Regions from separate parts of the Streptomyces sp. NBC_00988 genome, predicted to be linked through region 2. Evidence: riboswitches for the same ligand, from Rfam matches in the RefSeq annotation. Region 2 holds a riboswitch; the other holds the start of a gene.
What was found. A riboswitch is a leader RNA that binds a small molecule or an ion and turns the genes downstream of it on or off. The one in region 2 is predicted to bind S-adenosylmethionine.
Positions count from the first base shown of each region.

Region 1: another riboswitch for S-adenosylmethionine. It lies ahead of OG496_RS53690 (ABC transporter substrate-binding protein); the one in region 2 lies ahead of thrC (threonine synthase).

Region 1 is NZ_CP108730.1:11,922,408-11,928,161, forward strand. It holds gene OG496_RS53680 (LLM class flavin-dependent oxidoreductase) at 1-762, shown strand, start outside; partial or broken gene OG496_RS53685 (AAA family ATPase) at 768-1,304, shown strand; SAM riboswitch class IV at 1,381-1,490, shown strand; gene OG496_RS53690 (ABC transporter substrate-binding protein) at 1,723-3,357, shown strand; gene OG496_RS53695 (ABC transporter permease) at 3,354-4,439, shown strand; gene OG496_RS53700 (ABC transporter permease) at 4,443-5,423, shown strand; gene OG496_RS53705 (dipeptide ABC transporter ATP-binding protein) at 5,416-5,754, shown strand, end outside.
Region 2 is NZ_CP108730.1:5,804,180-5,809,933, reverse strand. It holds gene OG496_RS26405 (trehalose-6-phosphate synthase) at 1-52, opposite strand, end outside; gene OG496_RS26400 (glucosyl-3-phosphoglycerate synthase) at 158-1,102, opposite strand; SAM riboswitch class I at 1,293-1,439, shown strand; gene thrC (threonine synthase) at 1,455-2,750, shown strand; gene OG496_RS26390 (MoaD/ThiS family protein) at 2,809-3,084, shown strand; gene OG496_RS26385 (cold-shock protein) at 3,516-3,722, shown strand; gene groL (chaperonin GroEL) at 4,064-5,692, shown strand.

The DNA.
Region 1 (5,754 bases), 6.1 Mb from region 2:
CGGGTCCTCGTCAACATCGTCAGCGGCCTCGACAACCTGGCCGCCTACGGCGACACCCGCAGCGATCCGGCCCAACGGTACGCGCGCACCCAGGAGTTCCTGCATCTCGTACGACGACTGTGGACCGAGGAGGACGTGACGTTCGCCGGTGACCACTTCCAGGTGAGCGGCTCCACGGTCGCGCCCCGCCCCTGGACGACGGCCGGCAGAGCACATCCGACGCTCTACTTCGGCGGCGCGTCCGAGGCCGCCGAGCGGGTGTCGGCGGCCGAGGCGGACGTGCAGCTCTTCTGGGGCGAACCCCTCGCCGGACTCGCCGAACGCGTCGACCGGCTCAGGGCGTTGAGCGACCAGGTCGGCCGTCGGCACCGGCCACTCGAATTCGGCCTGCGGATCACCACCGTGGTGCGCGACACCACGGAGGAGGCGTGGCGGGCGGCGCAGGAGAGGGTCGCGCGCATGGCGGCCGGCCCAGGTGACGAGCTGACCTGGACGGGGAACCGGAAGGCGGCCGTCGGACAGCAGCGGCTCTACGACCTCGCCGCCCGGGGCGAGGTGCTCGACACCTGCCTCTACACCACACCGGGCAGGTTCGGCGGCGGGGGAGCGGCGACGACCTGGCTGGTCGGCTCCGCCGCCGCCGTGGCCACGGCGCTGGACAACTACCGCAAGCTCGGCATCACCCACTTCGTCCTCTCCGACACGCCCTACAAACAGGAGATCATCCGCGTCGGAGACCAACTCCTGCCCCGGCTGCGCTGATCCGCGTGCTGTCGAACGCCGTCCTCGTCGTCATCGGCGGACTCCCCGGCACCGGGAAGACCACGCTGTCCCGACTCCTGGCCGCACGCATCGGGGCGGTACACCTGCGCGTCGACACCATCGAGCAGGCCCTCGTCCGCTCTGGCCTGGCGCGGCATCCCGTCGGGCCGGCCGGCTACGTCGTCGGGTACGCCCTGGCCGAGGAACACCTCCGGCAGGGTCTCACCGTGATCGCGGAGTCGGTCAATCCGCTGGCCGTCACCCGCGACAGCTGGCGCGACGTGGGGGCCCGGGCGGGCGTTCCGGTCGTGGAGGTCGAAGTGATCTGCTCGGATCCGGCCGAGCATCGGCAGCGGGTGACATCCCGGTCGGTCGACATTCCCGATCTGCCGCTTCCGGACTGGCAGCAGGTCCGCCGGCGGGACTAAGAACCCTGGAACCGTGACCACATCACCCTCGACACCGCCGGGGACCGACCGCGGGAATCGCTCAACTCCCTTCTCCACCACCTCGATCGACTCCAGCTCCTGCCGCGGCGGTGAGTGCTTTCCCCTCGCACCGGTGCGAGGCCCGGGGGCGTCTTGACGCCGGAAGAACAGTCGATCTACGGTGAGCGCGAGCTACGAGTTCCGGTGATCAAGCCCTGGCTGGCCGGACGGCAACCCTCGACGCAGTGGGGTGCCCCAGGTGACGGCTCGGCGGATGTTCCTGTTCTGCAAGTGCGTTCCCACCGGCCTCAGTTGCCGGCGACACCCCTAGGAGGACGACGTGGCAACCGGCCTCGTGCTGTGCTCCCGGCGTCATGTGGATCTGCTGCTGGTCTCCAGCTGTCTCTGTCACAGCTGACCCGTTCCTCGCGCGGCACCTCCACCCTCACCCTTCACGCGACAGCGCGCGCCCGGCATGTCCTGCCGCCGCACCCCTTTCGCGCACCCACCCATGCGGAGACAGAGACCAGCCATGGCACACTCCAGCACCCACAGACCTCTTCGGCCCCTCGGCGCCCTGTCCCTCGGCACGGCCTTCCTGGTCGCCCTCACCGGCTGCACCAGCAGCAGGACCACCGCTGCTTCCGGCGGTCCGACGATCACCGTCGGCACCACCGACCAGGTGACCAGCCTCGACCCGGCGGGCGCCTGGGACGCGGGCTCCGGCACCATCGAGAGCGAGGTCTACGCGACCCTCCTCAGCGTGAGGAACGGCGCCACCGAGGTCTCCCCGGACCTCGCCACCGGCATCGAACTGACGGGTCCCAAGCAATACACGGTGACGCTCAGGAAGGGCCTGAAGTTCGCGAACGGTCACCAACTCACCTCCTCCGACGTCAAGTTCAGCTTCGACCGGACCCTGAAGATCGCCGACGAGAACGGCCCCTCGTCGCTCCTGTACAACCTCGCCTCGGTCGCCGCCCCGTCACCGACCACGGTCGTCTTCACCCTCAAGTCCGCCAACGACACTCTGTTCCCCCAGGTGTTGTCCACCGCGGCCGGCTACGTCGTCGACGAACAGACCTTCCCCGCGGACAAGATCCTCGACGACAAGGCCATCGTCACGGCCAAGCCCTGGAACGGCCCGTACGGCGTCACTGACTACGACAAGAACTCGCTCGTCTCCTTCACCGAAAACAGCGCCTACGGCGGCCAGTTGGGCACCCCGAAGACCAAGAACATCCAGCTCAAGTACTACACCGACGCCAGCAACCTGAAGCTCGACGTCCAGCAGGGCACCGTCGACGCCGTCTACCGCACCCTCACCACCGCCGACCTCGACGACCTGGCCAAGAAGAAGGACATCAAGGTCCACACCGGCTCCGGCAACGGCATCCGTTACATCGTCTTCGACCTCCAGACCCAGCCCTACGGCACCAAGACCAAGGACGCCGACAAGACCAAGGCGCTGGCCGTCCGCCAGGCCGTCGCCGACTCCGTCGACCGGGCCCAACTCGCCCAGCAGGTCTACAAGAACAGCTACCAGCCGCTGTACAGCTCGGTGCCCGACGGACTCACCGGCGCCACCGACTCCTTCAAGTCGCTCTACGGCGACAAGAAGGGCGGCCCCGACAAGACAGTGGCCGCCGCACGGCTGAAGGCGGCGAAGGTGACCACTCCCGTCACCCTCAACCTCCAGTACAACAGCGACCATTACGGCTCGTCCTCGGCCGACGAGTACGCGCTCGTCAAGACCCAGCTCGAAGCGACGGGGCTGTTCAAGGTGAACCTCCAGTCCACCGAGTGGACCCAGTACGGCAAGGACCGCGTCAAGCACCTCTACCCGCTCTACCAACTCGGCTGGTACGCCGACTACTTGGACGCCGACAACTACCTCTCGCCCTTCTACTCGGCCAACAGCTGGGTCGCCAACGGCTACGACGACCCCGCCGTACGGTCGCTGATCCAGAAGGAGGAGACCGAGACCGACGCGGCCAAGCGCGCCGAACTCCTCAAGCAGGCCCAGGACAAGGCCGCCGCGCAGGTGCCGCTGCTGCCGCTGCTCCAGGGGTCCACCGCGATCGTCACCCGCACCGATGTCGGCGGTGTGCCGGACGCGCTGACCAGCGCGTACACCTTCCGCTGGGCAGGACTGTCGACGAAGTGAGCGCCCTGACCCAGGAGACGACCCCCGGCGTCGTCGGCAGCCCCGCCGACGGCGCTGGCGGGTACGGACTCGCCCGCTACCTGCTGGTCCGCTTCCTCCTCATCCTCCCCACCGTGTTCATCCTGGTCAGCCTGGTCTTCTTCCTGATGCGCGCCACCGGCGACCCGATCAGCGCCGCCTTCGGCGACCGGCTCACCCCGGACCAGCTCCACGCGAAGCTCCACCAGGCGGGCTACGACCGGCCGTTGCTCACCCAGTACCTGGACTACCTGAAGTCCCTGGCGACCGGCGACTTCGGCCGCACCGTCACCGACAACGAACCGGTCACCCACGTCCTGGGCACCTACGGCGCCGCCACCGTCGAACTCGCCTGCTACGCCCTCCTCGTGGCCCTCGCCGTCGGCGTACCCCTGGGCATGGTCGCGGCCTCGTACCGGGACCGCGCGCCCGACGCGGCACTGCGCCTGTTCGCCGTCCTCACCTACGCCACCCCCGTGTTCTTCGTGGGCCTGCTGCTGAAGCTGGTCTTCGCCATCCAGCTCGGCTGGCTGCCCGCGTCCGGCCGGGCGAGCACCGATGTCCAGCTCTTCCTGCAGAACCAGACCAGCACGACCGGCTTCTACCTCCTCGACGCCGTCCGCAGCGGCGACGGCGCGGCCGTCACCGACGTGCTCAAGCACGCCGTACTGCCCGGCCTGGCGCTGGGTCTGCTCGTCGCCGGCATCCTGCTGCGGCTGGTCCGCACGAACCTGATCGGCACCCTCGGCGCCGACTACGTCGAGGCCGCCCGCTCCCGAGGCGTCGCACCCTTCCGCCTGGTCACCCGGCACGCCACCCGGCCCGCGCTGATCCCCGTCGTCACCGTCCTGGGACTCCAGGTCGCCGGGCTGCTCGGCGGAGCGGTGCTGACGGAGACCACCTTCGAGTGGAAGGGCCTCGGCTACGAACTCGCCCACTATCTGACGGTCCGTGACTTCCCGGCGGTACAGGGCATCGTGGCCCTGTTCGCCGTCGTCGTGGCGGTGACGAACTTCCTCGTCGACGTGGTCGCGGCCCTCATCGATCCCCGAGTGAGGAACTGAGCCGTGGCCCAACTCCTCGTGCGACGGCCCACCTTGCTGCCGGACCGCCTGCGTGCACGGCTGCGCACCGGCGGCTCGGTACAGCGCGCCATGCTCCTCACCGGCGCCGTACTCACCGTGCTGTTCGTCCTCACCGCCCTCCTCGGGCCACTCCTCGCCCCGTACGGATACGCCCAACTCCAGGAAGGGGGACGGCTGTTCGGCTCGCAGCAACATCCCAGCAGTGCGCATCCGCTGGGCACCACCATCGCCGGGTACGACGTGCTCTCGCGCACGGTGTGGGGTGCCAGGACCGCGTTGGAGATCATCCTCGCCGCGCTGCTGCTCTCCGTGATTCCCGGCACCGTGCTCGGGCTGGCCTCCGGCTATCTCGGAGGGCGCCTTGACCGGCTGCTGGTGGGGCTGGCCGACGCGCTCTACGCGTTCCCGCCGCTGCTGCTCGCCATCGTCATGTCGATCGTGATCAGCGGCGGACAGTCCAGCCTCGTCGGCGGCCTCGGCGCGGCGGCCTGCTCGGTCGCCGTGGCGTTCGTACCGCAGTACTTCCGTGTTGTACGGGCCGAAGTGACCCGGGTGAAGGCCGAGCCCTTCGTCGACGCGGCCCGGGTGATCGGCACCGGCACCTGGCGGATCATGTTCCGGCACGTGCTGCGCAACTCCGTCCGCACCCTCCCGCTGATCTTCACCATCAACGCCTCCGAGGCGATCCTCACCCTCGCCGGGCTCGGCTTCCTCGGCTTCGGCATCGAACCCAACTCCGCGGCCGAATGGGGCTACGATCTCAACCGCTCGGTCGCGGACGTCACTTCGGGGCTGTGGTGGACCGCGATCCCACCGGGCCTGGCCATCGTGCTCACCGTGCTCGGCACGACCCTGCTCGGCGAGAGCCTCACCGACCTCGCCGACCCGCGGCTGCGCCGACGCGGCGGCACGACCGCGAAGACGACCGCCACCGGAACGGACGGAGGCGCGGACGATGACTGACCTCCTGCGCATCGAGGACCTGCACGTCACCTTCGCCACCGACGCCGGCACCGCCCCCGCGGTGAAAGGGGTCAGCCTGTCCGTCGCCCCGGGCGAAGTACTGGCCCTCGTCGGTGAGAGCGGCAGCGGCAAGACCGTCACCGCCAAGTCGGTCCTGGGACTGCTCCCCGCCACCGCGACCGCCCGCGGCCGGGTCCTGCTCGGCGACGGCACCGCCGACCCGGCTGAGGACGTCCTCACCGCGTCCCCGGCCCGACTGCGCGCCCTGCGCGGCACCCACGCCGCGATGGTCTTCCAGGAACCCTCCACCGCGCTGAACCCCGTCTTCACC
Region 2 (5,754 bases):
CGAGCACCTGAGCGGCACCGGACGCGGGCGAGGGGGACGACGTAGAAGCCATACGGCACAACCTAGCCCGGGCCGGAAACGCTCAAACGTACGGACGGCCGTCGGCGGACCGTAGGAGTCCGTATACGACCGTCCGTGAGCGTCTGTAACTGTGCGGTTATGCGACCTTGCGTGACTGGTACTCGGTGATGTCGGCCATCGGCGGGCGTTCCTCCGTGTCCACGGAGTACGTGCGCGGCTCGAAGCCGTCCGGGCCCCGTTCGAACTGCGTGAGGGACGGCCGGATGAGGTGACCGCGGGCCAGTCGCAGCTGAGCCGTGCGGTAGATCTGCGCGGCCATCCGGCCCAGGGCCTGCCCGTCCTGGTGGCGGTGCTTGCGCACGCCGACGTCGACCTGGGCGAGGGCGTCCAGCCCCACCAGGTGCAGCGCGTCCACGAGCATGCCCAGCTCGACGCCGTAGCCGACCGGGAACGGCAGCTGCTCCAGCAGCGAGCGGCGGGCCGCGTACTCGCCGCCGAGCGGCTGCACGAAACCGGCCAGCTGCGGCCAGTGCATGTTCAGCAGCGGGCGGGCCATCAGCTCGGTGACGCGTCCGCCCTGGCCGGCCGCGCCGCCGAGCGGGCGGTCGTACATCGCCTTGACGAGGTCGACGCCGGGGTCGGTGAGCAGCGGGCCCACGATCCCGGTGACGAAGTCCGAGGAGAACTCCTTCAGGTCCGCGTCGATGAACGCGACGATGTCGCCGCTCGTCACCAGCAGCGAGCGCCACAGCACCTCGCCCTTGCCGGGCACGGCGGGGATGCGGGGCAGGATGTCGTCACGGTGCACGACCCGGGCGCCCGCCGCGGCGGCCACCTCGGAGGTGCGGTCGGTGGACCCGGAGTCGACGACGACGATCTCGTCGACGAGCGGGACCTGCTGCATGAGGTCGTGACGGATGATCGCGACGATCTCGCCGACCGTCGCTTCCTCGTTGAGCGCGGGCAGCACGACGGAGACCGACTGGCCCGTGCGGTGCTTCGCGGCCAGAATCTTGTGGAGCGGCCGGTCGGTCATGGACCAGGAGCGGGTGCTCAGCCAGTGCTCGACTTCCTTCAGCACGTTGCGCGGCTCCTCTGCGTTCTCTCGGCGAGAGGCGATCACCCTGTGTAGGTGATCCGTCTCGCGGTTCGGACGGCTCACTCAACTGTCCTGGCCTTCGGTTACAGTCTTGAACAACGCTGATGACCATCGCATGTCGGGGGTCGTCAACGCTCACGCAAGTGACACAACCGCATACACAACTGAACACCGCTCATCCAGAGGGGCAGAGGGATACGGCCCGTTGAAGCCCCGGCAACCCTCCAGCCGGTCTTGTCACGTTGTTGTGGCGAGGCTCCCGGCTCGGGAAGGTGCCAAATCCGTCTCATGGCGAAATGCGTCGTGAGGAAGATGAGGAAAGGGCCTCGCCTCCATGGCTGCGCAGACTGTTGCAAGCACCACGAACTCCGTAGACGCCGTTGATCTCGGCCCCGCCGCCGCGCTGTCCTGCCGCGAGTGCGGCCACCGCGTCCCGCTCGGTCCGGTCTTCGCCTGCGAGGAGTGTTTCGGCCCGCTGGAGATCGCCTACGACTTCTCGGCCTACGACACCGAAGAGCTCCGCAAGCAGATCGAAGCGGGCCCCGCGAACATCTGGCGGTACGCGCCCCTGCTGCCCGTCCCCGCCGACGTGGCCGACAAGCCGAACATCAACCCCGGCTGGACCAAGCTCGTCCAGGCCGACAACCTCGCCCGCGAACTGGGCGTCGACGCGGGCAAGCTGTTCGTCAAGGACGACTCCGGCAACCCGACGCACTCCTTCAAGGACCGCGTCGTGGCGCAGGCCATCGAGGCCGCCCGCGCGTTCAACTTCACCACCCTCTCCTGCTCCTCCACCGGCAACCTCGCGGGCGCCGTCGGTGCCGCCGCGGCCCGGGCCGGCTTCCGCTCCTGCGTGTTCATCCCGCACGACCTGGAGCAGGGCAAGGTCGTCATGGCCGCGATCTACGGCGGCGAGCTCGTCGGCATCGAGGGCAACTACGACGACGTGAACCGTTTCTGCTCCGAGCTGATCGGTGACCCGGCGGGCGAGGGCTGGGGCTTCGTCAACGTCAACCTCCGGCCGTACTACGCGGAGGGCTCCAAGACCCTCGCCTACGAGATCTGCGAGCAGCTGGGGTGGCGGCTTCCGGACCAGCTCGTGGTTCCCATCGCCTCCGGGTCGCAGCTCACGAAGATCGACAAGGGGCTCCAGGAGCTGATCAAGCTCGGGCTCGTCGAGGACAAGCCGTACAAGATCTTCGGGGCGCAGGCGGAAGGGTGTTCGCCGGTTTCCGTCGCCTACAAGGCCGGGCATGACGTCGTACGGCCGCAGAAGCCGAACACGATCGCGAAGTCGCTGGCGATCGGGAACCCGGCGGACGGGCCGTATGTCCTCGACATCGCTCGGCGTACGGGCGGGGCTGTCGAGGACGTCAACGATGAGCAGGTCGTCGACGCGATCAAGTTGCTTGCCCGGACCGAGGGGATCTTCGCGGAGACCGCGGGCGGGGTGACCGTCGGTGTGGCGAAGAAGCTGATCGAGAACGGGTTGCTGGACCCGACCCTGACGACGGTGGTCCTCAACACGGGTGACGGTCTCAAGACGCTGGACGCGGTGGCCGGTACGGGGCTCACCGCGACGATCCGGCCCAGCCTTGAGTCCTTCAGGGAAGCTGGACTCGCGTCCTAGCGTCGTTCCTCGGCGCCCCCAAAAGCCACAAGCCACACCTGACCGGGAGGTCATCAGCATGAGCGTTTCCGTCCGCATCCCCACCATCCTGCGCACCTACACCGGCGGTCAGGCCGAAGTGACCGCCGAAGGTGCCACCCTCGCCGAGGTCATCAGCGACCTGGAGAAGAACCACACCGGGATCTCCGCCCGCGTGCTCGACGATCAGGGCAAGCTGCGGCGGTTCGTCAACGTGTACGTGAACGACGACGACGTGCGGTTCGAGCAGGGGCTGGAGACGGCCACTCCGGACGGGGCCGGGGTGTCGATCATTCCGGCCGTCGCCGGCGGCTGATAATTACCCTCGGTAACGCCGATTACCAAGAGTTCATCGAATTGCCCCCTCCGTGAGAGAAGCGGAGGGGGCAATTCTGTAGGGTTGAGCGGGGTACAGTTGGGGAACCCGCTCCACTCCGCATGCCGGACGCATATGAGTACCCGCTCCGCGTGCGATGAGAAGTAGCCAAAGTGTGCAGTCTTTTTGCGCCTTATGTTCCCTTTATCGGGCCCGACTTGCCCTGACGTCGGACGAATTCTCCGTATATTCCCGACCGGTCCTGCCCGGAATTCTCGTCGGATTGACCTGTTGCAGACGGCAGTTGGACGGATACATTCGGCCGCGGTCGACGCGTTCCGGCGCACGCCCCCAATCCTGTGGGGGGTGAGGTCTGACCCGGATCCGCGAAGTGCGGGTCCGTGCAAGGGCCAGTAATAGGGGAGTTAGGCATGGCTCAGGGCACCGTCAAATGGTTCAACGCGGAGAAGGGGTACGGCTTCATCGCGGTCGACGGTGGTGCGGATGTTTTCGTCCACTACAGCGCGATTCAGATGGACGGCTACCGCACCCTGGAAGAGGGTCAGCGGGTCGATTTCGAGATCTCGCAGGGTCAGAAGGGGCCGCAGGCGGACATGGTCCGGCTCGCGACCGGCTGAAGCACGCGCCGACGAACAGCAGCGACGTTCTTCGTTCCTCACCGAAGGGCTCGTACTCCTGGGGGGTCACCTCCTGGGGTACGGGCCCTTCGGCATGCCCCGTGCGCACCTCGCGCGCCCCGCGAAGGATGGGGCCCAGAACCTGGGAGCCGCTTGCACTCGACCATGCCGAGTGCTAATCATTGGCGTTAGCACTCTGAAGGTGAGAGTGATAACGAAGGATCGGGTCGGTGAGGCCCGCAGGCCAGGTGGCGCAAGGAGCCACGGGGCAGGCGAGCCGTCCGTCGCGGGCGCCAGCGCGGTCCGGAGCAATCCACCCCAGTCCGGGAGGACCACTTCACATGGCCAAGATCATCGCGTTCGACGAGGAGGCGCGGCGAGGCCTTGAGCGCGGTATGAACCAGCTCGCCGACGCCGTCAAGGTCACCCTCGGCCCCAAGGGCCGCAACGTCGTCCTTGAGAAGAAGTGGGGCGCCCCCACGATCACCAACGATGGTGTCTCCATCGCCAAGGAGATCGAGCTGGAGGACCCGTACGAGAAGATCGGCGCCGAGCTGGTCAAGGAAGTCGCCAAGAAGACGGACGACGTCGCCGGCGACGGTACGACCACCGCGACCGTGCTCGCCCAGGCTCTCGTCAAGGAAGGCCTGCGCAACGTAGCCGCGGGCGCCAACCCGATGGCCCTCAAGCGCGGTATCGAGAAGGCCGTCGAGGCCGTCTCCGGTGCCCTGCTGGAGCAGGCCAAGGACGTGGAGACCAAGGAGCAGATCGCTTCTACGGCCTCCATCTCCGCCGCCGACAGCCAGATCGGCGAGCTCATCGCCGAGGCGATGGACAAGGTCGGCAAGGAAGGCGTCATCACCGTCGAGGAGTCCCAGACCTTCGGTCTGGAGCTGGAGCTCACCGAGGGTATGCGCTTCGACAAGGGCTACATCTCGGCGTACTTCGCCACCGACATGGAGCGTATGGAGGCGTCGCTCGACGACCCGTACATCCTGATCGCCAACTCGAAGATCGCCAACGTCAAGGACCTGCTCCCGCTCCTGGAGAAGGTCATGCAGTCGGGCAAGCCGCTGCTGATCATCGCCGAGGACGTCGAGGGCGAGGCCCTGTCCACGCTGGTCGTCAACAAGATCCGCGGCACCTTCAAGTCCGTCGCCGTCAAGGCTCCGGGCTTCGGTGACCGTCGCAAGGCCATGCTCGGCGACATCGCCATCCTCACGGGCGGCGAGGTCATCTCCGAGGAGGTCGGCCTCAAGCTGGAGAACGCGACCGTGGATCTCCTCGGCCGCGCCCGCAAGGTCGTCATCACCAAGGACGAGACGACGATCGTCGACGGCTCGGGCTCGGCGGACCAGGTTGCCGGTCGCGTCAACCAGATCCGCGCCGAGATCGAGAACAGCGACTCGGACTACGACCGCGAGAAGCTCCAGGAGCGCCTCGCCAAGCTCGCCGGCGGCGTCGCCGTCATCAAGGCGGGCGCGGCCACCGAGGTCGAGCTCAAGGAGCGCAAGCACCGCATCGAGGACGCCGTTCGCAACGCGAAGGCGGCCGTCGAGGAGGGCATCGTCGCCGGTGGCGGCGTCGCGCTCATCCAGGCGGGCCACGTCTTCGAGAAGCTTGAGCTCGAAGGTGACGAGGCCACGGGTGCCGCGATCGTGAAGCTGGCCCTGGAGGCCCCGCTGAAGCAGATCGCCGTCAACGGTGGCCTCGAAGGCGGAGTCGTCGTCGAGAAGGTCCGCAACCTGCCCATCGGTCACGGCCTCAACGCCGCCACCGGTGAGTACGTGGACATGATCGCCGAGGGCATCATCGACCCGGCGAAGGTCACGCGCTCTGCCCTGCAGAACGCCGCGTCCATCGCCGCGCTCTTCCTCACCACCGAGGCCGTCATCGCCGACAAGCCCGAGAAGGCCGGTGCCGGCGCGGGCGCCGGTGGCGGCATGCCGGGCGGTGACATGGACTTCTGATCGACCTCTGGTTGATCAACGGTCTTACCGAGGGCGGTACTTCCTGTTCCGACAGGGGGTGC